Regions from separate parts of the Tardiphaga sp. OK245 genome, predicted to be linked through region 1. Evidence: riboswitches for the same ligand, from Rfam matches in the RefSeq annotation. Region 1 holds a riboswitch; the other holds the start of a gene.

Evidence for each region. A riboswitch is a leader RNA that binds a small molecule or an ion and turns the genes downstream of it on or off. The one in region 1 is predicted to bind S-adenosylmethionine.
Region 2: it holds a riboswitch for S-adenosylmethionine, as region 1 does, so the genes downstream of both, BLW80_RS12080 (O-succinylhomoserine sulfhydrylase) here and metX (homoserine O-acetyltransferase MetX) in region 1, are expected to answer to the same signal.

What each region holds. Positions count from the first base shown of each region.
Region 1 covers NZ_FNWZ01000002.1:2,029-14,129, forward strand. The annotation lists gene BLW80_RS06675 (M23 family metallopeptidase) at 1-943, shown strand, start outside; gene BLW80_RS06680 (NAD(P)H-binding protein) at 1,033-1,671, opposite strand; gene clpB (ATP-dependent chaperone ClpB) at 1,744-4,380, opposite strand; gene BLW80_RS06690 (MOSC domain-containing protein) at 4,612-5,385, shown strand; gene BLW80_RS06695 (TIGR02594 family protein) at 5,392-6,036, opposite strand; gene metW (methionine biosynthesis protein MetW) at 6,378-7,064, opposite strand; gene metX (homoserine O-acetyltransferase MetX) at 7,067-8,269, opposite strand; SAM riboswitch at 8,357-8,436, opposite strand; gene BLW80_RS06710 (chorismate mutase) at 8,640-9,491, shown strand; gene hisC (histidinol-phosphate transaminase) at 9,518-10,621, shown strand; gene BLW80_RS06720 (prephenate/arogenate dehydrogenase family protein) at 10,623-11,561, shown strand; gene BLW80_RS06725 (DUF2125 domain-containing protein) at 11,688-12,101, opposite strand, start outside.
Region 2 covers NZ_FNWZ01000002.1:1,143,706-1,155,806, reverse strand. The annotation lists gene BLW80_RS12115 (PQQ-dependent sugar dehydrogenase) at 1-359, shown strand, start outside; gene garD (galactarate dehydratase) at 529-2,073, opposite strand; gene BLW80_RS12105 (SDR family oxidoreductase) at 2,236-3,078, shown strand; gene BLW80_RS12100 (aldo/keto reductase) at 3,098-4,090, opposite strand; gene BLW80_RS12095 (LysR family transcriptional regulator) at 4,230-5,123, shown strand; gene BLW80_RS12090 (outer membrane protein) at 5,353-6,015, shown strand; gene BLW80_RS12085 (2'-deoxycytidine 5'-triphosphate deaminase) at 6,109-7,215, opposite strand; SAM riboswitch at 7,323-7,402, shown strand; gene BLW80_RS12080 (O-succinylhomoserine sulfhydrylase) at 7,486-8,667, shown strand; gene BLW80_RS12075 (SGNH/GDSL hydrolase family protein) at 8,823-9,794, opposite strand; gene BLW80_RS12070 (SGNH/GDSL hydrolase family protein) at 9,794-10,552, opposite strand; gene BLW80_RS12065 (OpgC domain-containing protein) at 10,549-11,805, opposite strand; gene apaG (Co2+/Mg2+ efflux facilitator ApaG/CorD) at 12,048-12,101, shown strand, end outside.

The DNA of each region.
Region 1 (12,101 bases):
CGGCAAATACGTCGCCGTCGACGTCTCCAGCATGAACACCGTCGCCGAAGCGCCAAGCGCATCGGATGATGACGAGGAGGATGACGGCACCGGCGTGCGGCTCTATCAGAGCATTTACGAGACGGCACTGCGCAACAAGGTCCCGGCCACCGTCATCGAGGACATGATCCGGATCTACTCCTACGACGTGGATTTCCAGCGCAAAGTACAGCCCGGCGACTCGTTCGACGTGTTCTTTGCCGGCGAAGACGAAGGCGCCACCATCACCGAAAAGACCGAAGTGTTGTTCGCTTCGCTTACGGTGGGCGGCGAAACCAAAAAATACTATCGTTTCCTGACCACCGACGACTCGGTCGTCGACTACTATGACGAGACCGGCAAGAGCGCGAAGAAGTTTCTGGTCCGCAAGCCCGTCAATAACGCCATCATGCGTTCGGGCTTCGGCGGACGCCGCCACCCGATCCTCGGCTACACCAAGATGCATACCGGCGTGGACTGGTCGACGCCCTACGGCACCCCGATTTTCGCATCCGGCAACGGCGTGATCGAAAAAGCCGCCTGGGAAGGCGGCTACGGCAAATATATCCGCATCAAGCACAACAACGGCTACGAGACCGCCTACGGTCATATGTCGGCCTTTGCCAAGGGCATGGAGCCCGGCAAGCGCGTGCGGCAGGGTCAGGTCATCGGTTTCGTCGGCTCCACAGGCATGTCCACAGGCGCCCACGTTCACTACGAAATTCTGGTCAACGGCCGCTTCGTCGATCCGATGCGCGTGAAACTGCCACGCGGCCGCTCGCTCGAAGGGCCGATCATGGCCGGCTTCGAGAAGGAACGTGACCGGATCGACGCCCAGATGACCATGCGAGGCCCCGGCGCCCGCGTTTCCGACGCAGGCGTGACCGGCGCGGTGCCACCAGCACGGCCGACGGCCAGCCGCTAAATTCGTGTTTTTCGCCTTGTTCTGCGCGTCAGCTGCGTGGGCTAGGAGACGCTCGGGACAATAGCAAAAGAGACGCTGAGGTCCGGCGATCAATCCGCGGCGAGCTCTGCAGACCCGATCAGGTGAACGCCAGGCGCGCCGGTCACGGCTGCCTCGATCAATGCATCGGCGATCTTGTCGGCGGGGCTGATCCGGTAGCTGCGCGGCAGAACCGGACCGAGGATACCGAGTATTGCTGCCGCGATGCGTTCGCCCAGCCGGAATTCGTCGCGGTCACCGCCGATCAAGCCCGGCCGCACAATCGTCAAAGACGGAAAGCCCATCGCCTTCAGCGCTTCCTCCACTTCGCCTTTGGTACGCGGATAGAGCAGCTTTGAGCGCGCATTGGCACCCACCGACGAATTGAGCGCGAAACGGCTAGCGCCGTGCCTGCGCGCCAGCCGGGCGACTTCAAGCGGGTAATCATAATCCACAACGCGAAATGCCTGATCCGAGCCGGCCTTGGCGTGCGTCGTGCCGAGTGCACAGATCACACCATCGACGTCCCACCAGTCGGCCTCGGCTGGTAACCGGTCGAAGTCGACCAGCGGGTTGTCGAGCTTCGCATGCGCCTCGAGCGGCCGCCGCGTCGACGCAACGATGCGCGTGATCCGACTGTCGGCGAGCGCTTTGGCGATGACATGGCGGCCGACAAGGCCGGTGGCGCCGACCACGAGAATGCGGGTCATGATCTTTCTCCAACGTGGAAACGGCCTGAACCGTGAGGTTCAGGCCGTTTCGTTGCGTTTAAACCCGTGCCGTCAGTTCAGCTGCCGCTTCGGCACCGGCGCCTCGAACTCGGCGATCTCCGCGGTCCGGGCCGGTTTGCCGTTGAAGGTCAGGACGTTGCCGGCGGCGCTTATGTCGACATGGTCACCGTCCTTGACGTCGCCGGCGAGGATCATCTCGGCCAGCGGATCCTGGACGTTGCGCTGGATCACGCGCTTGAGGGGACGGGCGCCGTAGGCGGGATCCCAGCCCTTGTCGGCGAGCCAGTCGCGGGCTTCGTCGTGCAGCACCAGCGTGATCTTGCGATCTTCGAGCAGCTTTGTAAGCCGCGCGAACTGGATCTCGACGATCCGGCCCATTTCGCTCTTCTGCAAGCGGTGGAACAGGATGATCTCATCGACGCGATTCAGAAATTCCGGCCGGAAATGGGCGCGGACATTGCCCATCACCAGGTCGCGCACCGCGGACGTATCCTCACCCTCGGGCTGGTTGACCAGGAATTCCGAACCGAGATTCGACGTCATGATGATCAGCGTGTTGCGGAAATCGACGGTGCGGCCCTGGCCATCGGTCAGACGGCCGTCGTCGAGCACCTGCAGCAGCACGTTGAACACGTCCGGATGCGCCTTCTCGACCTCGTCGAACAGCACAACCTGATAGGGCCGCCGCCGCACAGCTTCGGTCAGCGCGCCGCCCTCATCATAGCCGACATAGCCCGGAGGCGCACCGATCAGACGCGAGACCGAGTGCTTCTCCATGTATTCCGACATGTCGAGACGAACCATCGCGGTGTCATCGTCAAACAGATAGGACGCCAACGCCTTGGTCAGCTCGGTCTTGCCGACGCCGGTGGGGCCGAGGAACATGAACGAGCCGATCGGCCGGTTGGGATCCTGCAGGCCTGCCCGTGAACGACGGACGGCAGTTGCCACCGCACGCACAGCTTCGGCCTGGCCGACGACGCGCTCGCCGAGGCTCAGCTCCATCCGCAGCAGCTTGTCCTTCTCGCCTTCAAGCATCTTGTCGACCGGCACGCCGGTCCAGCGCGAAACAACCTGCGCGATGTGATTGGCGGTGACCGCCTCTTCCATCATCTCGGAATTCTCGTTGGCTTCGATATCGGCCAGACGCTTTTCAAGATCGGGAATCCGGCCATAGGCCAGTTCGCCGGCGCGCTGATATTCGCCGCGGCGTTGCGCTTCGGCGAGTTCAAGACGCAAGCCATCGAGCTCGCTCTTGAGCTTCTGCGCATTCGACAACTTGTTCTTCTCGGCCGACCAGCGCTGGGTGAGCGCTGCCGATTTCTCTTCGAGCTCGGCGAGTTCCTTCTTGAGCGTTTCGAGCCTGCTCTTCGAGCCTGCATCGGTTTCCTTGCCAAGCGCCTCCTGCTCGATCTTGAGCCGGATGATCTCGCGGTCCATCGAATCGAGTTCTTCGGGCTTGGAATCGACCTGCATCTTCAATCGCGCCGAAGCCTCGTCCATCAGGTCGATGGCTTTATCCGGCAAGAAGCGATCGGTGATGTAACGGTTCGACAGCGTTACGGCAGCGACCAGCGCGCTATCCGTGATGCGGACGCCGTGATGCTGTTCGTATTTGTCCTTGAGGCCGCGCAGGATCGAGACGGTGTCTTCCACCGTCGGCTCGGCCACGAAGATCGGCTGGAAGCGCCGCGCCAGCGCAGCGTCCTTCTCGACGTGCTTGCGATATTCGTCGAGCGTGGTGGCGCCGATGCAATGCAATTCGCCGCGGGCGAGCGCAGGCTTCAGCAGGTTGGACGCATCCATCGCGCCATCGCCCTTGCCGGCGCCGATCAGCTGATGCATTTCGTCGATGAACAGGATGATGCCGCCCTCGGCCGAGGTCACCTCGCCGAGCACCGCCTTCAGCCGCTCCTCGAACTCGCCGCGATATTTCGCGCCCGCGATGAGCGCACCGAGATCGAGCGACAGCAGGCTCTTGTCCTTCAGGCTCTCCGGCACGTCGCCATTGAGAATGCGCAGCGCGAGACCTTCGACGATGGCGGTCTTGCCGACGCCGGGTTCGCCGATCAGCACGGGATTGTTCTTGGTTCGCCGCGACAATACCTGAATCGTGCGGCGGATTTCCTCGTCGCGGCCGATCACCGGGTCGAGTTTGCCATCGCGCGCGGCCTGGGTCAGGTCACGGGCATATTTCTTCAACGCGTCATAGGCGTTTTCGGCCGTGGCGGAATCCGCCGTGCGGCCCTTGCGCAGCGCATTGATCGCCGCGTTGAGATTTTGCGGCGTGACACCGCCCTTGTTCAGCAGACTGCCGGCTTCGGAGTCCTTGTCGAGCGCCAGCGCAAGCAGCAGCCGCTCCACGGTGACGAAACTGTCGCCAGCCTTTTCGGCGGCCTTTTCGGCGGCATCGAAAGCGCGCGCGGTCGCCGGCGCCAGATAGACCTGCCCGGCCCCTGCGCCCGAGACCTTGGGCATCTTGCCCAGCTCGGTTTCCGTCGCCTTCAGGATGGCGCGGGAGTTGCCGCCGGCACGATCGATCAGGCCGCCGGCCAGCCCTTCGCTGTCGTCCAGCAGAACTTTCAGAATGTGCAGCGGCGAGAATTGCTGATGGCCCTCGCGCACGGCCAGTGACTGCGCCGACTGGATGAAGCCGCGCACCCGTTCGGTGTATTTCTCAATATTCATTGTGTGTTGTCCCTCGGCCTGCCCTGTCCGCCTCGAAAGCACGGATGGGGCATCTTCATTGGGTATCCGCAGGCCGCATTGATGGTGGTCAACCGGCTGCGGTCGTCGCTGGCGTCAAAACCAGCTTGATGCAAATGTGGGCAGCCAGTTCCCGAAACGGAAGGGGTCCGCATAAAATTCCAATCGGCCAGGCGATGGCGCCGCGGGCCCAAATCTCTTAAGACCGGAACCATGCCAGAACAGTCTTACGCCAGCGTTGCCAGCCTCTACCGCTATCCCGTGAAGGGCCTGACGCCCGAGTCTCTGGAAGAAGTCACGCTGAAGCCCGGCCAGACCCTGCCGGCCGACCGGCGCTTTGCCATCGAGAACGGCCCGATCGGGTTCGACCCGGCAGCACCGCAATATTTTCCCAAGACCCAGTTTCTGATGCTGATGCGCAACGAACGCCTGGCGGCGCTGCGCAGCCACTACGACGACGCCAGCCACACGCTGACGATCCGGCAGAACAATGTGGAGGCAGCGCGAGCCGATCTGCAGACGGCCGATGGACGTGCAGAGATCGAAGCGTTCTTCGCTGCAAATTTTGCCGATGAACTGCGCGGACCACCCAAGGTGCTGTTCGCGGACGGCCATAGCTTTTCGGACGTGCCGCGCAAGGTGGTGTCGATCATCAACCTAGCCAGCGTCAAAGATCTCGAAAAGGCCGTCGGGCAGACGGTGCATCCGCTCCGCTTTCGCGGCAACCTGCATGTGGCGGGCTGGCCGGCCTGGCATGAATTCGACTTGATCGACCGGACGCTCGCGATCGGCAGCACCCGGCTCAAGGTGGTGATGCGCATCGTCCGCTGTGCAGCGACCAATGTGGATCCGGATACGGCCGCGCGGGATCTGACGATTCCGAAAACGCTGCTGCAGACCTATGGTCATGCCGATTGCGGAATTTACGCTGAGGTCATCACCGGCGGCATGATCACCGCCGGCGACAAGATCGTCGTCGAAGAATAGACGAGCTCAGCTCGTCGGCATCACGTAGGCGTAAACGCGACCACGCGAATACACCGACTCGGCGACGCGGTTGCCGTGATTGCCGGAGACGATGATCGGGTTGCCCTTGGCATCGACGCCCGAGACGACGCCGACATGACCGCCGCGACGACCGCGCGACATCACGGCGATGGCGCCGACCTGCGGACCTGAGATGCGCTGGCCATAGCTCGAGAACGAGCGCGCCATATCAGACCCGGTGCCTTGATGGCCGGTGCGCTTCAATACGAGGTTCATGAACGCTGCGCACCACAAGCGACCGCGCGCCGTCGGATTGCCGCGGCCGATGAAGCTGCGCGCTGCGTCAACGATACCCGAACCGCCGAAGCCGCCGGATGGCTGGTTCATGCTTGCATTGGCGTTATTGAAATTTGTGGAGTCGCCGAACGAAGGCGCCTGCTGTTCGACTCGGGCACTGCGCCGTGCATACCGCGCGCGATGCCGGACGTGATGACGCGTGCTGTGTGTGTACTTGCCGACGTGGTGCGAATGACGCGAAGCGCCGTGATGAGGACGTGCCGACGCGGGAGAGACTGACGCGAGAACTGCCGCCGAACACACCGCAAGAGCCGAGATGCGAAGTGCACGGCGATACGCAAAGAACTGAACCATACCGAATTTTTCCTCTTAACACCCCCGAACCCCATCGACCCAAATACGCGGGCCAACAATCGGGACGGGCGTGGTAACGAAGTTGGTATGGCGATAACAAGACCTAGAACGGTTCAAGTGACGATTTTTTAACGGCGACATCGGAGTGAACCGCTTCAACTTCAACGGACGCCATACGTATAGACATAGCAGCCACCCATTCGATCGAATGCGCGCTTATATTACCTATTCAAATTAGCTTTTAAGCACATCTTTGGCGTGTATCGCAGGCCGACACACGGCGTGAAAAGCCGCATGGAATGCGGTATTTTTGCTTCCATCAGGCAGAAATTTACACGCGATCAGGGCTGCTGTGATTTGCTCGCACGGCTCAGCAGGAAAACGCCCTGCTCCCCGAACATGTTCCAGAACCACCACGGCGCATTGAGACGCAGCGGACGGCCATAGAGATCGAGCGCAACGGCGCGCTCCATCTTCACGTTGATCTCGTCGCACAGCTGCACGAAGTCCTTGATGGTACAGAAGTGAATGTTCGGCGTGTCGTACCACGTCGCCGGCAGATTCTCCGTACGTGGCATGCGGCCGCCGACAAGCAACTGCACGCGCATTTTCCAGAAGCCGAAATTCGGAAACGACACGATCGCGCTGCGGCCGATGCGCAGCAGATTTTCCAGCACCACCCGCGGCTGCCGCGTCGCCTGCAGCGTCTGCGACAGGATCACGTAGTCGAACGCATCGTCGGGATAGTTGATCAAGTCCGTATCGGCATCGCCCTGCACCACTGCGAGGCCTTTGCCGACACAGCGGTTGACGCCCTCGCGCGACAATTCGATGCCGCGGCCGTCGATGCCGCGGCTCTCCAGCAGCTGCAGCAGATCGCCATCGCCGCAGCCCACGTCGAGCACCTTCGAGCCCGGCTTGATCATCTCCGCGACCAGGAGGTGATCGCCGCGATAGTCCTGCGTACCGCGCGGCGCCGGCGTCGCCACCGCAGCATTCAGCGGCAAGGTCTGTTGTGGAAACGCCATCTCTATGTCCCCGTAACAGGCAGGCCGCGCACGGAGGCTGCGGAGTTCAGGAATGCATCGGCGATATCGAGAAACTCGGGCACGTCGAGCAGGAAGGCATCATGGCCCTTGTCGGTCTCGATCTCCGCAAAGGACACGCGGACGCCGCCGGCGTTCAGCGCATGCACGACGTCGCGCGATTCCGCCGTCGGGAACAGCCAGTCTGATGTGAACGACATCAGGCAGAAGCGCGTCTGCGTATCGCGAAACGCTTCCGCAAGCTTGCCGTTGTGGTCAGCTGCGATATCGAAATAGTCCATCGCACGCGTCAGATAGAGATAGGAGTTGGCATCGAAGCGCTCGACGAAGGACGAGCCCTGATAGCGCAGATAGCTCTCGACCTGAAAATCCGCATCGAAGGAGAATGTCGGCAACTCCCTGTCCTGCATGCGGCGGCCGAACTTGCGGTGCAGAGCGGCATCCGACAGATAGGTGATATGCGCGGCCATCCGCGCAACGCCGAGGCCGCGATGCGGATGCGTGCCTTCCTCGAAATAGCGCCCGCCGCGCCAATCGGGATCGGCCATCACGGCCTGACGCCCCAATTCGTGGAAGGCGATATTCTGCGCCGAGTGCCGCGTGCTGCAGGCGACCGCCAGCGCGGAGAACACGCGCTCCGGATAGGCCGCGGTCCATTGCAGCGTCTGCATGCCGCCCATGGAACCGCCGACCACGCAAAACAACTGACCGATACCGAGACTGTCGATCAGCATCGCCTGCGCACGCACCATGTCGGGAATGGTGATGACCGGAAAATCCAGTCCCCAGATCTTGCCGGTGGCGGGATTGGTCGAGGCCGGACCAGTCGAGCCCATGCAACCGCCGAGCACATTCGAACAGATGATGAAGTAGCGTTCGGTGTCGAGCGCCTTGCCGGGGCCGACCAGTGTCTGCCACCAGCCGGGCTTGCCGGTGATCGGATTGATATTGGCGACGTGCTGGTCACCGGTCAAAGCGTGGCAGACCAGGATCGCATTGGATTTGTCGGCGTTGAGCGTTCCGTAGGTCTGATAGGCGATCTGGAACGGGGCGAGGTCGACGCCGCAATCAAGCCGCAGCGGCTGATCCATGCCAAAACCCGCGACCAGCGAGGTCGGGTGATCGGCTTCATGTCCACGCTCATCGGGGCGGACAACCGGACTCTTCACCAGTTCGACATTTACCATCTTGATACCGGCCTCCTCAGGAGGTTCTCAAACCAAAACCGGAATCAGGCCATAAAAAACCCGGCCTGAACAAATAGCTCGGCCGGGATCAAACTGTCCCCGGCCTGTTTAGCGAGTTGTTTAACGTGGCTGCAAGCCGGCCGGCTCAAATGACCACGGAAGAGACCAGAAACTAGTCCCACACCCGCCTGCCGTCAATATGGGCATACCCCGGTCAAATTGCCCAACTGCCCTGCGGCCAAATCTTCCATGTTTTCTTTGCTTTCCGGCACCGTCTTACCTAATCAATGGCCGTGCCCGCCGGCTCCCCGGAGCCGGCCCGGCAAGCTCGACGGGACCTATCACGCCTCCCGTCCCGAAGGTTTTGAACATGTCGAAATTACCACCCGCCCCGCCCTCGCTGGATGAACTGCGCAAAGAGATCGACAGCATCGACGCGCAGGTTCACGCCCTGTTGATGCAGCGCGGCGACATCATCGACCGGCTGATTTCGGTGAAGCAGACCCAGGAGGTCGGCTCGGCCTTCCGGCCGGCGCGCGAGGCCGACATGATGCGCCGTCTGGTGCAGCGCCATCGCGGCATCCTGCCGATCGACACCGTCGAGAGCATCTGGCGGGTGATCATCTCGACTTTCACTTATGTTCAGGCGCCGTTCTCGGTGCATGCGGATCTGTCGCTCGGCGAGAGCGCGATGCGGGATTCCGCGCGCTTTCACTTCGGCTTCACGGTGCCTTACGTCGCGCATTTCAGCGCCGCCGCAGCGGTCGAGGCCGTGGCCAAGTCCAAGGGTGATCTCGCGCTGGTCTCGGCCACATCCAGCCGCACGCCATGGTGGATTCCACTGGAAGCCCAGGGCGCGCCGAAGATCATCGCACGCCTGCCGTTCATCGAACGCGCCGACCATCCGGCCGCATTGCCGGTGTTCGTGGTGTCGCGCGTTGCCGACAGCGCCATGGTGACCGAGGTCGAGATGTGGAGCGTGCGGGTGTCCGGCTGGAATGCCGAGACCGCGCGTGCGCTGTCGCCGCTGGCCGAAATCGTCGCCGTGCCGGATACCGCCTTTGACGGCGCGGCGCTGCTGATCTCGATCACGAGAGCCTCCAGCCTCGACAAGATCAAGTCGGCGCTGATCGAAGCCGGCGCCTCGGTGCGCTCCACGGCTCTCGTCGGCAGCCACGCAACCCGCTATACCGTGGCCGCCAGCGACGCACCGCGTTCGTAAGCCAATCTGACGTTCTGGAGTTGAAGATGTCCCGTCCTGTGCCGAAGCCCGGCATTCTCGATATCGCGCCCTACACCCCTGGCAAGAGCCCGGTGGTGGAGCCCGGCCGCAAGACCTACAAGCTGTCGGCCAACGAGACCCCGTTCGGTCCGTCGGCGCGCGCCAAGGACGCCTTCGCCACCGCTGTCGCGCATCTCGAGGATTATCCGGAAGGCACGTCGAAGGTGCTGCGCGAGGCGCTCGGCCACCGCTTCGGCCTCGATCCCGCGCAGATCATCTGCGGCGCCGGCTCCGACGAAATTCTCAACCTGATTGCGCATGTCTATCTCGGCCCCGGCGACGAGGCGATTTCGACCGCGCACGGCTTCCTGGTCTACCCGATCGCCACGCAGGCGAACGGCGCCACCAATGTGGTCGCTCCGGAAACCAACTTCACCTGCAACGTCGACGCGATCCTGAACTGCGTCACGCCGCGCACCAAGCTGGTGTGGCTGGCGAACCCGAACAACCCGACTGGCACTTATCTGCCGTCCTCCGAGATCAAGCGCCTGCGCGCCGGCCTGCCGGAGCACGTGCTGCTGGTGCTCGACGCCGCATACTGGGACTACGTGACCAAGGGCGACTACGACAACGGCCTGGAGCTGGCGAAGACCACCGAGAATACCGTCGCCACCTACACCTTCTCGAAGGTGCACGGCCTGGCCGCCTTGCGGATCGGCTGGATGTTCGGCCCTGCGCACATCGTCGATGCGATGAACCGGATTCGTGGGCCGTTCAACGTCTCGGCGCCGGCGATGATGGCCGCGGTGGGGGCGATCGAGGACACCGGCCATGTCGAGATGTCGCGCACATACACCGCCAAGTGGATCGGCATCCTGACCGAGGAAATTACCAAGCTCGGCATCGAGGTGACGCCAAGCGTGGCCAATTTCTTGCTGATGCATTTTCCGGCGACCGGCAAGACCGCAGCGGATGCCGATGCGTTCCTGACCAGGCGCGGGCTGGTGCTGCGCGCCGTGACCAATTACGGCCTGCCGAACTCGCTGCGCATGACCATCGGCACCGAGGAAGCCAACAGGCTGGTGATCGAGACGCTGCGTGAATTCATGGCATCGAATTCGGGGCAATGACGTGAGCGCCACGCCGCCCTTCAAACGTATCGCGCTGATCGGGCTTGGCCTGATCGGCTCGTCGCTGGCGCGCGGCATCCAGCAGCTCGGCCTTGCCGGTGAACTCGTTGCCACCGACAATTCGGCGGCCGTGCGTGCACGCGCCGTGGAAATCAAGCTCGCCGACCGCATCGCCGACGACAATGCCAGCGCCGTCAAGGTTGCCGATCTGGTCATCGCCTGCGTGCCCGTCGGCGTGGCGGGCGACGTGGCGAAAAGCATCGCGGCGCATCTCGCACCCGGCGCGATCGTGTCCGACGTCGGTTCGGTGAAAGCCTCCGTGCTGCGCGCGATGTCGGAATATCTGCCGGACAATATCCACTTCATTCCCGCGCATCCGGTCGCCGGCACGGAAAACTCCGGTCCGGATTCCGGCTTCGCCGAACTGTTCAGCAATCGCTGGTGCATTTTGACGCCGCCTGAGGGCGCGGATCCCGCGGCCGTCGAGAAGCTCACCGGCTTCTGGGCTGCGCTCGGCGCCAATGTCGAGATCATGCAGGCCGCGCATCACGATCTGGTGCTCGCGGTCACCAGCCATCTGCCGCATCTGATCGCTTATACAATCGTAGGCACGGCCGACGAGCTCGAAGACGTGACTCGTTCGGAAGTGCTGAAGTTCTCCGCGGGCGGTTTCCGCGATTTCACCCGTATCGCAGCATCAGACCCGACCATGTGGCGCGACGTGTTTCTCGCCAACAAGGACGCGGTGCTGGAAATGCTCGGCACCTTCCAGGAAGACCTGTCGAAACTGACCCGTGCGATCCGCCGCGATGACGGCGATGCGCTGTTCGAGCACTTCACCCGCACCCGCGCGATCCGCCGCGGCATCGTGAGTATCGGTCAGGATGAAGCGGCACCGGACTTCGGGCGCAAGCATCAGGCGCTGACGAAGAAGGATTGATCGCAGGACCAACAGCCGTCATTGCGAGCGAAGCGAAGCAATCCAGCCTTACTTGCTTTGCGGCTTCTGGATTGCCGCGTCGCTTCGCTCCTCGCAATGACGTGGAGAGGCCGGCGAACCTCACGCCTAAAACAGCGGCGGGATCTGCGCCACGCGCAGCGGCCCGAGGAACACCGCGCCATCGACAAATTTCAGCGGGAACGACCGCGCCGCTTTGCCTTCCAAGACAGCCGCAGTCCCGATCGAATTGACGCCGGCGGCAAGGCCGCTGCCGGCATTCTTGCGCACGACATTGCCGAGACCGGGGATCGCGCGATCCAGCGCACCGAGGATGTTGTTGACGTCCTGCGACTTCACGCCGGGCGCAATGCGGTCCAGCGCCTCCTGAGGCACGCCCATCTCCAGCAACTTGTCGATGCCGAGGGCGGCGATAGCCTTGTCCAGCCCCGCCACGGTCATCTGCAATTCGCCGTCGAGATTGCCCGCGGCGGTCAGACCGAGCGAGCCCGTCGCCAGCGAGATGATCTCCCCCTGCTGGAC
Region 2 (12,101 bases), 1.1 Mb from region 1:
AAGCCATCGCGCCGGATTACGCGCTCGGTGCGCATACCGCATCACTCGGGCTGACCTTCAACACCGGCGATCTCTTCCCCGCCAACATGAAGAACGGCGCTTTCATCGGCCAGCACGGGTCTTGGAACAGGCGACCGCAAAGCGGCTACAAGGTGATCTTCGTGCCCTTCACCGACGGCAAGCCCTCGGGCAAGCCCCAGGACGTGCTCACCGGTTTCCTCAATGACAGTGGTGAAGCGCAGGGGCGTCCGGTCGGCGTCCGCATCGACAGCAAGGGCGCATTGCTGGTGGCCGACGATGTTGGCAATACGATCTGGCGCGTGACGCCATCGGGCGCGAAGGCGGCAGCGTTGAAGTGATACCAGAGACCTGACAAAGCTCAGTCATGGCCGGGCAGCGCGAAGCGAGGGCTTCACTTGATGTCCCGGCCATCCACGTCTTCCTGAGTTTATGGCCGAGACGTGGATGCCAGGCACGAGGCCGGGCATGACGAGTTTTTATTACTTCGCCTATCCGACTTGAAATTCTTCACGTCACCGGTGCGGGGTTGAACAGCACGAGATCGTTGTGCAAGCCCCATTTGTCCGCCCAAACCTGCTTGCGGCCGCTGGCAACGTCGAGGATCAGCTGAAACAGCTCCCAGCCGGCCTCCTCGATGGTCATCTCGCCTGACGCAATGCGGCCGGCGTCGAAATCGATCAGGTCCGACCAGCGTTTCGCCAGTTCAGTCCGCGTCGAGACCTTGATGACCGGCGCCTGCGCCAGCCCATAGGGCGTGCCGCGCCCCGTGGTGAAGATCTGCATCTGCATGCCGGCGGCAAGCTGCAGCGTACCGCAGACGAAATCGCTTGCCGGCGTTGCCGCGAACAGCAATCCCTTCGTCGTCGCGCGTTCGCCGGGGCCAATCACGCCGCTGATTGCGCTCGAACCGGACTTGACGATGGAGCCCAATGACTTCTCGACGATATTGGCAAGACCACCCTTCTTGTTTCCGGGCGTCGTATTGGCGCTGCGATCGGCGCCGCCGCGCGCCAGATAGGAATCGTACCAATCCATCTCGCGTATCAGCGCGCGGCCGACATCCTCGTTGACCGCACGGCGCGTCAACAATTCGATGGCGTCACGCACCTCGGTGACTTCGGAGAACATCACCGTTGCGCCGGCGCGCACCAGCAAATCGCTCGCGAAGCCGAGGGCCGGATTGGCGGTCACGCCGGAAAATGCGTCGCTGCCGCCGCATTGCAGACCAATCACGAGGTCGGAGGCCGGGCAGGTCTCACGCTTGCGCTGGTTCAGGATTTTCAGCCGCGCCTCGGCCATGGTGATGATCGTATCCACCATGTCGCCAAAGCTGTGATTGCCCTCATCCTGAAGGCGCATCATGCTGCCGGGATCGTCCTTCGGCAGCAAACGCTCCGGTGCCAACTTCTCGCAGCCGAGGCCGACCACCATCACCTCGCCGCCAAAATTGGGATTGCGCGCGATGTTCTGCAGTGTGCGGATCGGAATATAGGCATCCGGCGCATTGATGGCGACGCCACATCCATAGCCATGGGTGACAGCGACAACGTCATCGACATTGGGATAACGCGGCAGCAATTCCGCCTTGATGCGCTTCAGCGCAAATTCCAGCGTGCCGGCGACGCATTGCACCGACGTGCTGATGGCGAGAATGTTCTTCACGCCGACGGAGCCGTCGCGATTGCGAAAACCTTCGAATGTGTAATCGTTCAGCGGCGGCTGCGGTTGCGGAACCGCATTGGCAATCTCAAGGCTGTCGAGATCCGGCGCATCGGGCATATGGATGCGCGCCTCCTCGACCCATTCGCCGGCCGAAATCATATCCAGTGCATAGCCGATGATCTCGCCGTAGCGGATGATCGGCGCATCCTTTGCGATATCTTCCAGCGCCACCTTGTGCCCCTGCGGCACGAAGTTACGCAGCTCCAGGCCGCCGGTCATCATGGTGCCCGCGGGCAGGCCGAAATCATTGACGATGATGGCGACGTTGTCGCGCGCATTCAGTTTGATGTAGCGCGGCGCATATGCGTCTGCTGCCAGCGTGGTGGCCATCGCCTTGTCCTTCCCAAATCTGCCGGCATTCGCGCCGGTCTCGTAGCAGAGCAGTAGCACAAAAGATGACGGTGTCGCGCACTTGACCGACGCGCTCTGCAGCCCGAATGATGACCTAGAAATGGGCCGGCGCGCCCGAATTCATGCAGAAATGGGATGAACGTGCGTCTTTTCGTATTCGGGCTCGGCTACAGCGCAAACCGGTTCATCGCCCGGCACGGCGGTCAATTCACCGGGATTGCCGGCACCGTCCGCACGGCCGGCAAGTCGGCTGCTCGGGATATCGAGACGCTGGTCTTCAACCCGGATGTCACCGATCCCGGCATTGCCGATCGCCTCACGAGCGCCAATGCGCTGCTCGTCTCGGTCCCGCCCGGCGCAGATGGCGATCCCGTGCTGCAGACCTTCGGCTCTGTGATCGCGGCCAGCGGCATCCGGCGCATCGTCTATCTCTCCAGCGTCGGGGTTTACGGCGATCATCAGGGCGCCTGGATCGACGAAACCGCCCCGGTCTCCGGCGAGGGCCGACGCAAGGCACGTATCGATGCCGAAGACGCATGGCGCGCCGTGGCCGGCGATCGCACGACGATCCTGCGCATCGCCGGCATCTACGGTCCCGGCCGCAATGCGCTGGAAAATCTCAAAACCGGCAAGGCCCATCGCATCGTCAAGCCGGGCCAGGTGTTCAACCGCATCCATGTGGACGACATCGCAACATCTGTCGCCGCAGCATTCGATCACGCGCAGACCGGCATCTTCAATCTCTGCGACGACGAGCCGGCGCCGCCGCAGGACGTCGTCACCTATGCCGCAGCACTGATGGGAATCGCGCCGCCCCCCGAGCAGGACTTCGCAACCGCCGAGATGAGCGCGATGGCGCGCAGCTTCTATGCCAGCAACAATCGCATCTCGAATGCACGGTTGAAACGCGAGCTTGGCGTGAAGCTCGCGTTTCCGACCTATCGCGAAGGCCTCACGGCGCTGTGGCAGCGGCGCGAGATCTAAGCAGCGAGTGACCTGCGGACTACCGGCCGGTCATCGCTTCCAACCTGTCCGGATATCGGTTGCCCTGCACGGTGATTTTTGCAGCAGCGCTGTCGATGTCCCGCAGATCGTCTGATGTCAGCTCTATAGCCGCCGCACCGAGATTTTCCTCAAGCCGATGCAGTTTCGTGGTGCCCGGGATCGGCACGATCCACGGCTTCTTGGCCAGCAGCCATGCCAGCGCGATCTGCGCGGGCGTCGCCTGCTTCCGTGCCGCGATCTCGCCAAGCAGATCGACAAGGGCCTGATTTGCCTTGCGCGCTTCGGGCGTGAAGCGCGGGAGGATGTTGCGGAAATCGCCGCTGTCGAGTGTTGTGCTCTCGTTCATGGCACCGGTGAGGAAGCCCTTGCCGAGCGGGCTGTAAGGGACAAAGCCAATCCCGAGTTCTTCGAGCGTCGGCAGCACTTCCTTTTCGGGGCTGCGCGTCCATAACGAATACTCGCTCTGGATCGCAGTAATCGGCTGCACGGCATGAGCGCGGCGAATTGTCGTCACGCCCGGCTCGGACAGGCCGAAATGTTTGACCTTGCCCTCAGTGATCAGGTCCTTCACCGCGCCGGCGACATCCTCGATCGGCACGTCGGGATCGACGCGGTGTTGATAAAACAGATCGATGGCATCGATCTTCAAGCGCGTGAGCGATGCTTCGGCGACCTCGCGAATATGTGCGGGGCGGCTGTCGTGACCGACCTGCTGACCGGTCACGGGATCGAGCTTGAAGCCGAATTTGGTGGCGATGACGACCTGATCGCGGAGCGGCGCGAGCGCCGCGCCGACGAGTTCTTCATTGGTGAACGGACCGTAGACTTCAGCCGTATCGAAGAAGGTGACACCGCGTTCGACCGCCGCGCGGATCAGTGCGGTCATTTCCGTTGTGTCGGCCGGAGGCCCGTAGCCGAAGCTCATCCCCATACAGCCGAGCCCGATGGCCGAGACTTCCAGTCCATTGCGTCCGAGTATGCGTGTCTTCATGTCAAATCTCCTGTGCCATCCGGCCAATGAGCGGCTCCCGCGCTGGTGGGATTTTGCCGCCGACCAGCGACATCTGGAGATCGTGCGCCCATGAGACTAGATGATATAATCTGCACGCACTTATCAGCCGGATTCATGAATGGCCCGCCAGACAATCGACGACCTCCTCGCCTTCTTTGCCGTCGCGAAGGAGGCGAGCTTCACGCGCGCAGCCGCCAAGCTTGGCGTCTCGCAATCCGCGCTCAGCCACACCATTCGCGGTCTTGAGGAGCGGCTTGGACTGCGCCTCCTGACCCGAACGACCCGCAGCGTCGCGCCGACCGAGGCTGGCGAACGCCTGATCCGGACGATCGGCCCCAAGCTGGAAGAGATCGACGCCGAACTCGCGGCTGTCACGGAGCTGCGCGAGAAGCCGGCCGGCACCATCCGCATCACCACCGGTGAGCATTCCGCCGAGACGATCATCTGGCCCGCCCTCGCGAAGCTGCTGCCACGCTATCCCGACATCAAGGCCGAACTCGTCGTCGATTACGGCCTCATCGATATCGTTGCGGAACGCTACGACGCGGGCGTTCGCCTGGGCGAACAGGTCGCAAAAGACATGATCGCCGTCCGTATCGGACCGGACTTTCGCATGGTCGTGGTCGGCGCGCCGTCCTATTTCGCCAAACGACCGCTGCCGAAACGCCCGCAAGACCTCACCGCGCATGACTGCATCAATATCCGTCTGCCGACCATGGGCGGCCTCTATGCGTGGGAGTTTGAGAAGCGCGGGCGCGCCTTGAAAGTGCGTGTCGATGGCCAGATCGTGTTCAACAACATGTCGCTGCGCCACAAGGCGGTGCTGAATGGACTGGGGCTGGCCTATTTGCCGGAGGATCGCGTGCGCGATCACATTGCCTCAGGCCGGCTTGTTCAAGTGCTTGACGATTGGTGCCAACCGTTCTCGGGTTATCACCTTTATTATCCGAGCCGCCGACAACCGACATCCGCATTCGCGGCGCTGGTTGAAGCGTTGCGTTACCGTGGCTGATCAACGGTTGTCGTGTTCCAGCGCCTCAATCCGAACGTGATTGAAGCGAAATCACACATTGTGAAAAGTTCCTGAATCAATTTGGGCAATGCTGTGTCCTAAGCGCGACGTGGTCGCCAAAGCTGCCTTTTTCGTTTGAGGCGCTGTTGCACGCGTGTGACAGCAATCACTGCGCAATAGTCTAGGTTGCCTTTCGTCATCCCCCGTCGGGATTGAGAAGGAACACCTGATGAAGAAGCTTCTACTGTCTACCGCTGCTCTGGCCCTCGTCGCTTTGGCCGCTCCGGCGTCCGCTGCTGACCTGGCTGCGCGCCCTTACACCAAGGCTCCGGCCTATGCTCCGGCTGCTCCGATCTACAACTGGACCGGTTTCTACATCGGCGGGCACATCGGCGGCGCGTTCCCGGGCAACGACAACAACCTGCTCGGCGGCAGCAATGACGGCACGTTCATGGGCGGTGTGCAGGGTGGTTACGACTACCAGTTCGCCCCGAACTGGGTGTTCGGTCTTGAAGCCAATTACAGCTTCCTCTCCACCAGCAGCAACTTCGACAATCGCGGCCTCGGTTCGGTCACCGGTCGTGTTGGTTACACCTGGGGTCCAGCACTGCTTTACGTAAAGGGCGGTTACGCCTGGGCTGACTCGCGCTTCACCAACGGCTTTGCCGGCGACGGCGGCCGCGATGGCTACACGGTTGGCGGCGGTCTCGAATATCTGTTCACCCAGAACTGGTCGGGCAAGGTCGAATACCAGTATTACGACTTCGGCAACGTCAACTTCATCACGCCGACCCTCGCCGTTGGCGGGTTCAAGAACGACGAGCACACGATCAAGGCCGGCCTGAACTACCGCTTCAACCTGGGCAACTTCGGCGCAGGCTTCGTTCAGTAAGCCTGACGATCTATCGTCTACTTCGTCTCCAGAAAAAACTTAGGCCCGCAGCAATGCGGGCCTTTTTTCTTGCTTGCTCGGAGCGGTGAGCAATCAGACTTTGAAGTGCTTCGACAGCTTCAGGCTCTGGCCCTGATAATTCGAGCCTATACGCTGGCCGTAGAGGGCATCCGGACGATCCAGCATGCGCTCATAGACGAGACGGCCGACGATCTGGCCATGTTCGAGAATGAACGGCACTTCGCGCGAGCGCACTTCCAGCACCGCGCGCGAGCCTTTGCCGCCAGCGCCGTCATGACCGAAGCCCGGATCGAAGAAGCCGGCATAGTGGACGCGGAATTCGCCGACCAGCGGATCGAATGGCACCATCTCGGCGGCGTAGTCCGGCGGCACCTGCACCGCCTCCTTGGAGGCGAGAATGTAGAACTCGCCGGGATCGAGGATCAGCGTGCCGTCCTTGCGCGCCGAGATCGGCTCCCAGAATTCATTGACGCTGTAGCCACCGCGGCGATCGATATCGACCACACCGGTATGACGCTTGGCGCGGTAGCCGACGAAGCCCGAGGCATTCTCGCCGGAGAGATCGACAGACAGCGCGAGGCCATTGTTGAGGTCGGCAGTGTCGCTGTCGACCAGCGGCTCCTGCGCGTGGAGTTCTTCCAGCGCCTCGGTGTCGAGCACCGCATCGCCGACCCGGAAACGGACCTGCGACAGGCGCGAGCCTTCGCGCAGCAATACCGGAAATGTCTTCGGGCTGATCTCGGCATAAAGCGGCCCGTGATAGCCCGCACCGATCACATCGAACCGTCTGGTGCCATCAGCAATCACCCGCGTGAACACATCGAGGCGCCCCGTGGAGCTCTTCGGATTGGCAGCCGCGAAGATGTTCGGCGGCAGCGCCAGGCTCTCGATCAACGGCACGATGTAGACGCAGTTGGTTTCGAGCACCGCGCCATCGGACAGATCGATCTCGTGCAGCTTCAATTCGTCGATGCGCTCGGCGACCGTCGAATTCGGCCCCGGCAGGAAGCTGGCGCGCACGCGATAGGCGATGGAGCCAAGCCGCAGATCGAGGCTGGCAGGCTGGATCTGGCTCTCGACGAAGGGATATTCCGGCAGGATCAGGCCGGCATCGGCCATCGCCGCAATCATGCGGTCGGGCAGAATTCCATCGGCATCGGGGGCAAGCGTAAACGGCACAGGTCTCGTCCTTCGGTCGTCCTTCAGCGAGAATACACTGAAAAATAGCGACTTTACCGGTTATCTCAGCCCCGCCTTGACGAAAAGGGCAAGCGGGAATATGCACATCGTTATCCCGTGGTGATTTGAGCCGGCCGGCTTGCAGCCACGTAAAATAAGTCGCTAAACAGGCCGGGGACACATGTCCTTCCAGCATGCGATCCCGGCCTGAGGACGTCCGTCCAGGCCGGTTTTTTTGTGCCCGTGTTACGCGGGTACGTTGGAGGTCACATGTCTACGAAGTCCTATCGCCCCGAAACCCGGCTCGTTCATTCCGGCGCACTGCGCTCGCAATTCAACGAGACGTCCGAAGCCCTCTTCCTCACGCAGGGCTTCATCTACGAGACCGCAGAAGCCTGCGAGGCGCGGTTTAAGGGCGAAGATCCCGGTTTCATCTATTCGCGCTTTTCGAATCCGAATACGTCGATGTTCGAGAGCCGCATGATCGACCTCGAAGGTGCGGAGGCTGCACGCTCGACGGCCACCGGCATGGCCGCCGTGACCACCGCCATTCTCGCGCCGCTGCGCATGGGCGATCACGTCGTCGCCGCCAAGGCGCTGTTCGGCTCCTGTCGCTACGTCATCGAAGAGCTGCTGCCGCGCTACGGCATCGAATTCACCCTGGTCGACGGCCTCGACCTCGACCAGTGGCAGAAGGCGATGCGCCCGAACACCAAGTCGCTGTTCCTGGAAAGCCCGACCAATCCCACGCTCGACGTGCTCGACATATCAGCCATCGCTGACATCGCCCATGCCGGCGGTGCGCGGCTGATCGTCGATAACGTGTTCGCGACGCCGCTCTGGCAGAGCCCGCTGGCGCTCGGCGCCGATGTCGTCGTGTATTCGGCGACCAAGCACATCGACGGTCAGGGACGTTGCCTCGGTGGCATCATCCTGTCGTCGAAGGACTTCATCGACGAGCATATTCATAACTATCTGCGCCAGACAGGCCCCTCGATCTCACCGTTCAATGCATGGACGCTGGTAAAGGGGCTGGAGACGCTGGCGATCCGCGTCGAGCGGCAGACGCAGACGGCGGCGGCGATCGCGGATGTGCTCGCCCAGCATCCGAAGATTTCGCGGCTGATCTATCCGGGCCGCGAGGATCATCCGCAGGCGGCAACGGTGAAGAAGCAGATGCGTGCGGGTTCGACGCTGATCGGCTTCGAGGTAAAGGGAGGCAAGACAGCGGCGTTCCGCGTCCTCAACGAGCTGAAAGTGGCCCGCATCTCCAACAATCTCGGCGACGCGAAGAGCCTCGTCACGCATCCGGCGACGACGACGCATCAGCGTCTGCCGCTGGAGGCGCGACTCGAACTCGGGATCACCGAAGGCTTCATCCGCTTCTCGGCCGGCCTCGAGCATCGCGACGATCTGATCGAGGATCTTCAGGCGGCACTGGCGAAGGCGTAGCCAATCTCTCCATCGTCATTGCGAGGAGCACTTGCGACGAAGCAATCCAGACTTTCTTTCAAGCAAGACTGGATTGCTTCGCTCAGCGAAAATCGCCGAAGGCGAATTTCGCGGGCTCGCAATGACGGCTGAGAGGCATTCGCCCCTCTTCGAACTTACAGCGGCTTCTGCGCCTGCTGAATCTGCGGCTCGTTGATGCCGAGCTTCACCTGGCCGACCGACTTGATGATGTTGTCGCCAAGCAACTGCGCGAAGCAGGCATAGCCCCAGTCGTTCATGTGCAGGCCGTCGGCAATGACGAAGCTGTCGAACGACATCTGCTGGCCTTCGTGCCATTCCTTCATCACTTCGAAGCGCGGGAAGATGCCGACCTTGCGTAGTTCGGCCACCTTGTGCAGCAGCGAGACCATCTTGCTGGTACCTTCCGGCCGCGTATTCACCAGCGGGGAATATTGCGGATCGACCAGCACCAGATCGGCACCCGCCGCCTGAATGCGGGCGACGCCGTCTTCCACCATCTTGCTGGTTTCGCCGGGATCGAGATTGCGCAGCACCGCATTGGTGCCGACTTGCCAGATCACGAGATCAGGCTTCGAATTGATCACTTCGCTCTGCAGCCGCGCCATCATTTCCGGCGCATCTTCGCCGCCCTTGCCGCGGTTGAGCACGGTGATATTGGCCGACGGGTAAGCACGATGCAGCTGCGCGGCAAGGCGGTTCGGATAGGTGAATTCCGGCGCCGTCGAACCGTAGCCTTCGGTGGAGGACGAACCGAACGCAACGATGACCACGGGCTTGCCGGCCACGAGCTTGCTGGCCACATGCGGCAGCGCGCCCATCGCCTTCATGCCGCCTTTCGGTGTACGGCAGGGGACGCGGCTCAAGATATCGGTCGCGGTCTTTGCGACTTCCTTGACCTTGTCGATGGCTTTCGCAGCGACGCCCCTCTTCGCGGCGTCCGCGGGGTCATTCGCCGCAACGCCCTGGTCGGCGCCCTTGCTGTCAGCCGGGGCGGCCTGCGCCGCTTCGGCGTGCGCGATGGACGATGAGATCGGGAGCGCGAAGGTCGTGGAAGCGGCAAAGGCAGCGACGACAGCAAAGCGAGACAAATGGCCGACGAAACTCATTAACGCTGAATCCTCAAATCCGCTGCTTTGATCTTGGCCGCATCGACGACAAAGGTCGAAAGCGCCCGGCCAAGACAATCATGCACCCGCTTCGCCAGCTCCATGCCGGGCGACGCGCTGAACAGGTCAAAATCACCGCTCTCATTCCAGTGCCGCATGATGGCGAAACGGTCGAACAGCGGGACGTCGTGCTGCTGCGCCACCACACGCATATTATCTAGGTAGGCGGAGCCGGAAATCATCGTCTCCGTGCGCGGACTGTACTGCAGATTCATTAAAATGACGTCAGTTCCGGCCTTTTGCATGGCGGCAACGCCCTCATCCAGGGCGTTCCGGAAGTCCTCGGCGTCGGCCTGTTTCATGGCATCCACGGTTCCGGTCTGCCAGATCACCAGGTTCGGCTTCTTGTCCGTCACCAGCTGTTCCAGGGTCGGGGCCATTTCCTCGGCGGTCTTCTTGACCTGCAGCTCCAGTGCCACGTTCACCTCGACGCCCGGCAGCTTCTCCTTCAGATAGGCCTGCAGGCGGTTCGGATAGGCTGCGGAATGGTCGGAGACCCCGATCACCGAGGATCGGCTGCCAATGACCAGAATATCGAGCTTTCCGCCCGGTTTCGCCGCAGCCTCGACCTTGGGCAGGGTGCTTTCGGAGGTCAGGAGGTAGGCGGGAACCTCACAGGTATGCGCGGGCGGTTCGGCCCGGACAGGAGCCGCCACCAGCAGGCCAGCCAGCATCGTGAGCCGCAGAACGGCCTTCATGCTTCCCCTCCTGCGAGATCCGCGTCGGATCGTTTGGCGCGGGATCCGCCTTTGACAGTGACGCCCTTGTACCACGAAAACACCCAGGCGGCGGTTGACATAACAACTATGCCGAGGAAGCTGATCAAGGCATGCATGCCGGCTCCGCCGGCGACCTCAGCCAGCACGAAATGGCCGGCAAAGGCCAGGAACACCCCGATACAGAAGATTTCGAGCGAGTGCTGGCCGCACAGCACCATCGGCCGCAGCCAGACCGATTTCAGCCCCGGCCACTCCTTGGGCAGGAAACGGACCGTGAGCGCCGCCAGCGCCAGGAAGTGGGCGAAGCGCAGCACGTCGAGATCGGTCTTGTTGATGGGATACATCCACTGCTCGATGACCTTCGGCAGCAGATGGTGGATCTGCGGAATGTACCAGGTCAGCGTCACCCAGAACGCCGCCAGAAGATAGGCCACGCAGAGCCAGAGCGTGATGTTGGATGACAGTATCCGCGACATCCTGACGGCGCCGCCCAGCGCGCACCAGGCACCGAACACGAACAGCAATTGCCAGGCGAACGGATTGAAGGCCCAGACGCCATTCGGATAGGCCGTCAGATGCAGGTCGAATTCCCAGGTCAGCGCATAAAGACCGACCGACAGCGCCAGCGTGAGATCGGCGCGGCGGCGCATCAGCCAGAGGATCGGCGGCAGGAACAGCATGAGGACGATATAGAGCGGCAACACGTCCATGTTTACCGGGCGAAATTTCAGCAACAGCGCCTGAACGATGGTCACGTCAGGCTGTTTGAGAAAATCGAGAATCCCCATTTCCTCGGAATAAAGCGGGTTCTCGAACCGCGTCGCAACATAGGAGATTTCCGCGAGGAAGATCGTGAACAGGAAGACGTGGGCGACATAGATCTGCCAGACTCGCTTGAAGATGCGCGCGCTGGCCACCAGCGTGCCCTGCTCCTGCATCGCGCGGCCATATACGAAAGCGGCGGTATAGCCGGAGATGAAGATGAAGATCTCGGTGGCGTCGCTGAAACCGTAATTACGGATCGTCAGCCAGGTCAGGATATTCGGCGGCAGGTGATCGATGAAGATCAGCCACAGCGCCAGCCCGCGAAACAGATCGAGGCGCAATTCGCGTTCGGTGCCTGCGACGGGAAACGACACGGCATCGGCACGCGTCGAGGCGCGCGACGCGGACACGTGGGAGGACGCATCTGCGTGGGGATGGCCGGCAATCGGGTCGGCAACATAGGTCATTCAGCACCGCTCAACGGAAATCGTCGCATGATGAAAATCGACCGCCCCACACCACGCAGGCCATCTGCATGGGGCGATCCGTCACGTCATAGCCAAATCAGGGATCGATTATGCGGTAACTATGTTGAAACCGCGATGGGTTGCCGCCGTTCCGCGCAGCACTCCACGCCGATTTTCCCTGGATTTGGCCGGTAACGTGTTTTTCGCTATGCTTGCGACGCATTTTGAACGATGACACCGCCATGTACCGCGCCATCACACGACAGATCGAAGTCACCGTCGAACCGAATTTCATG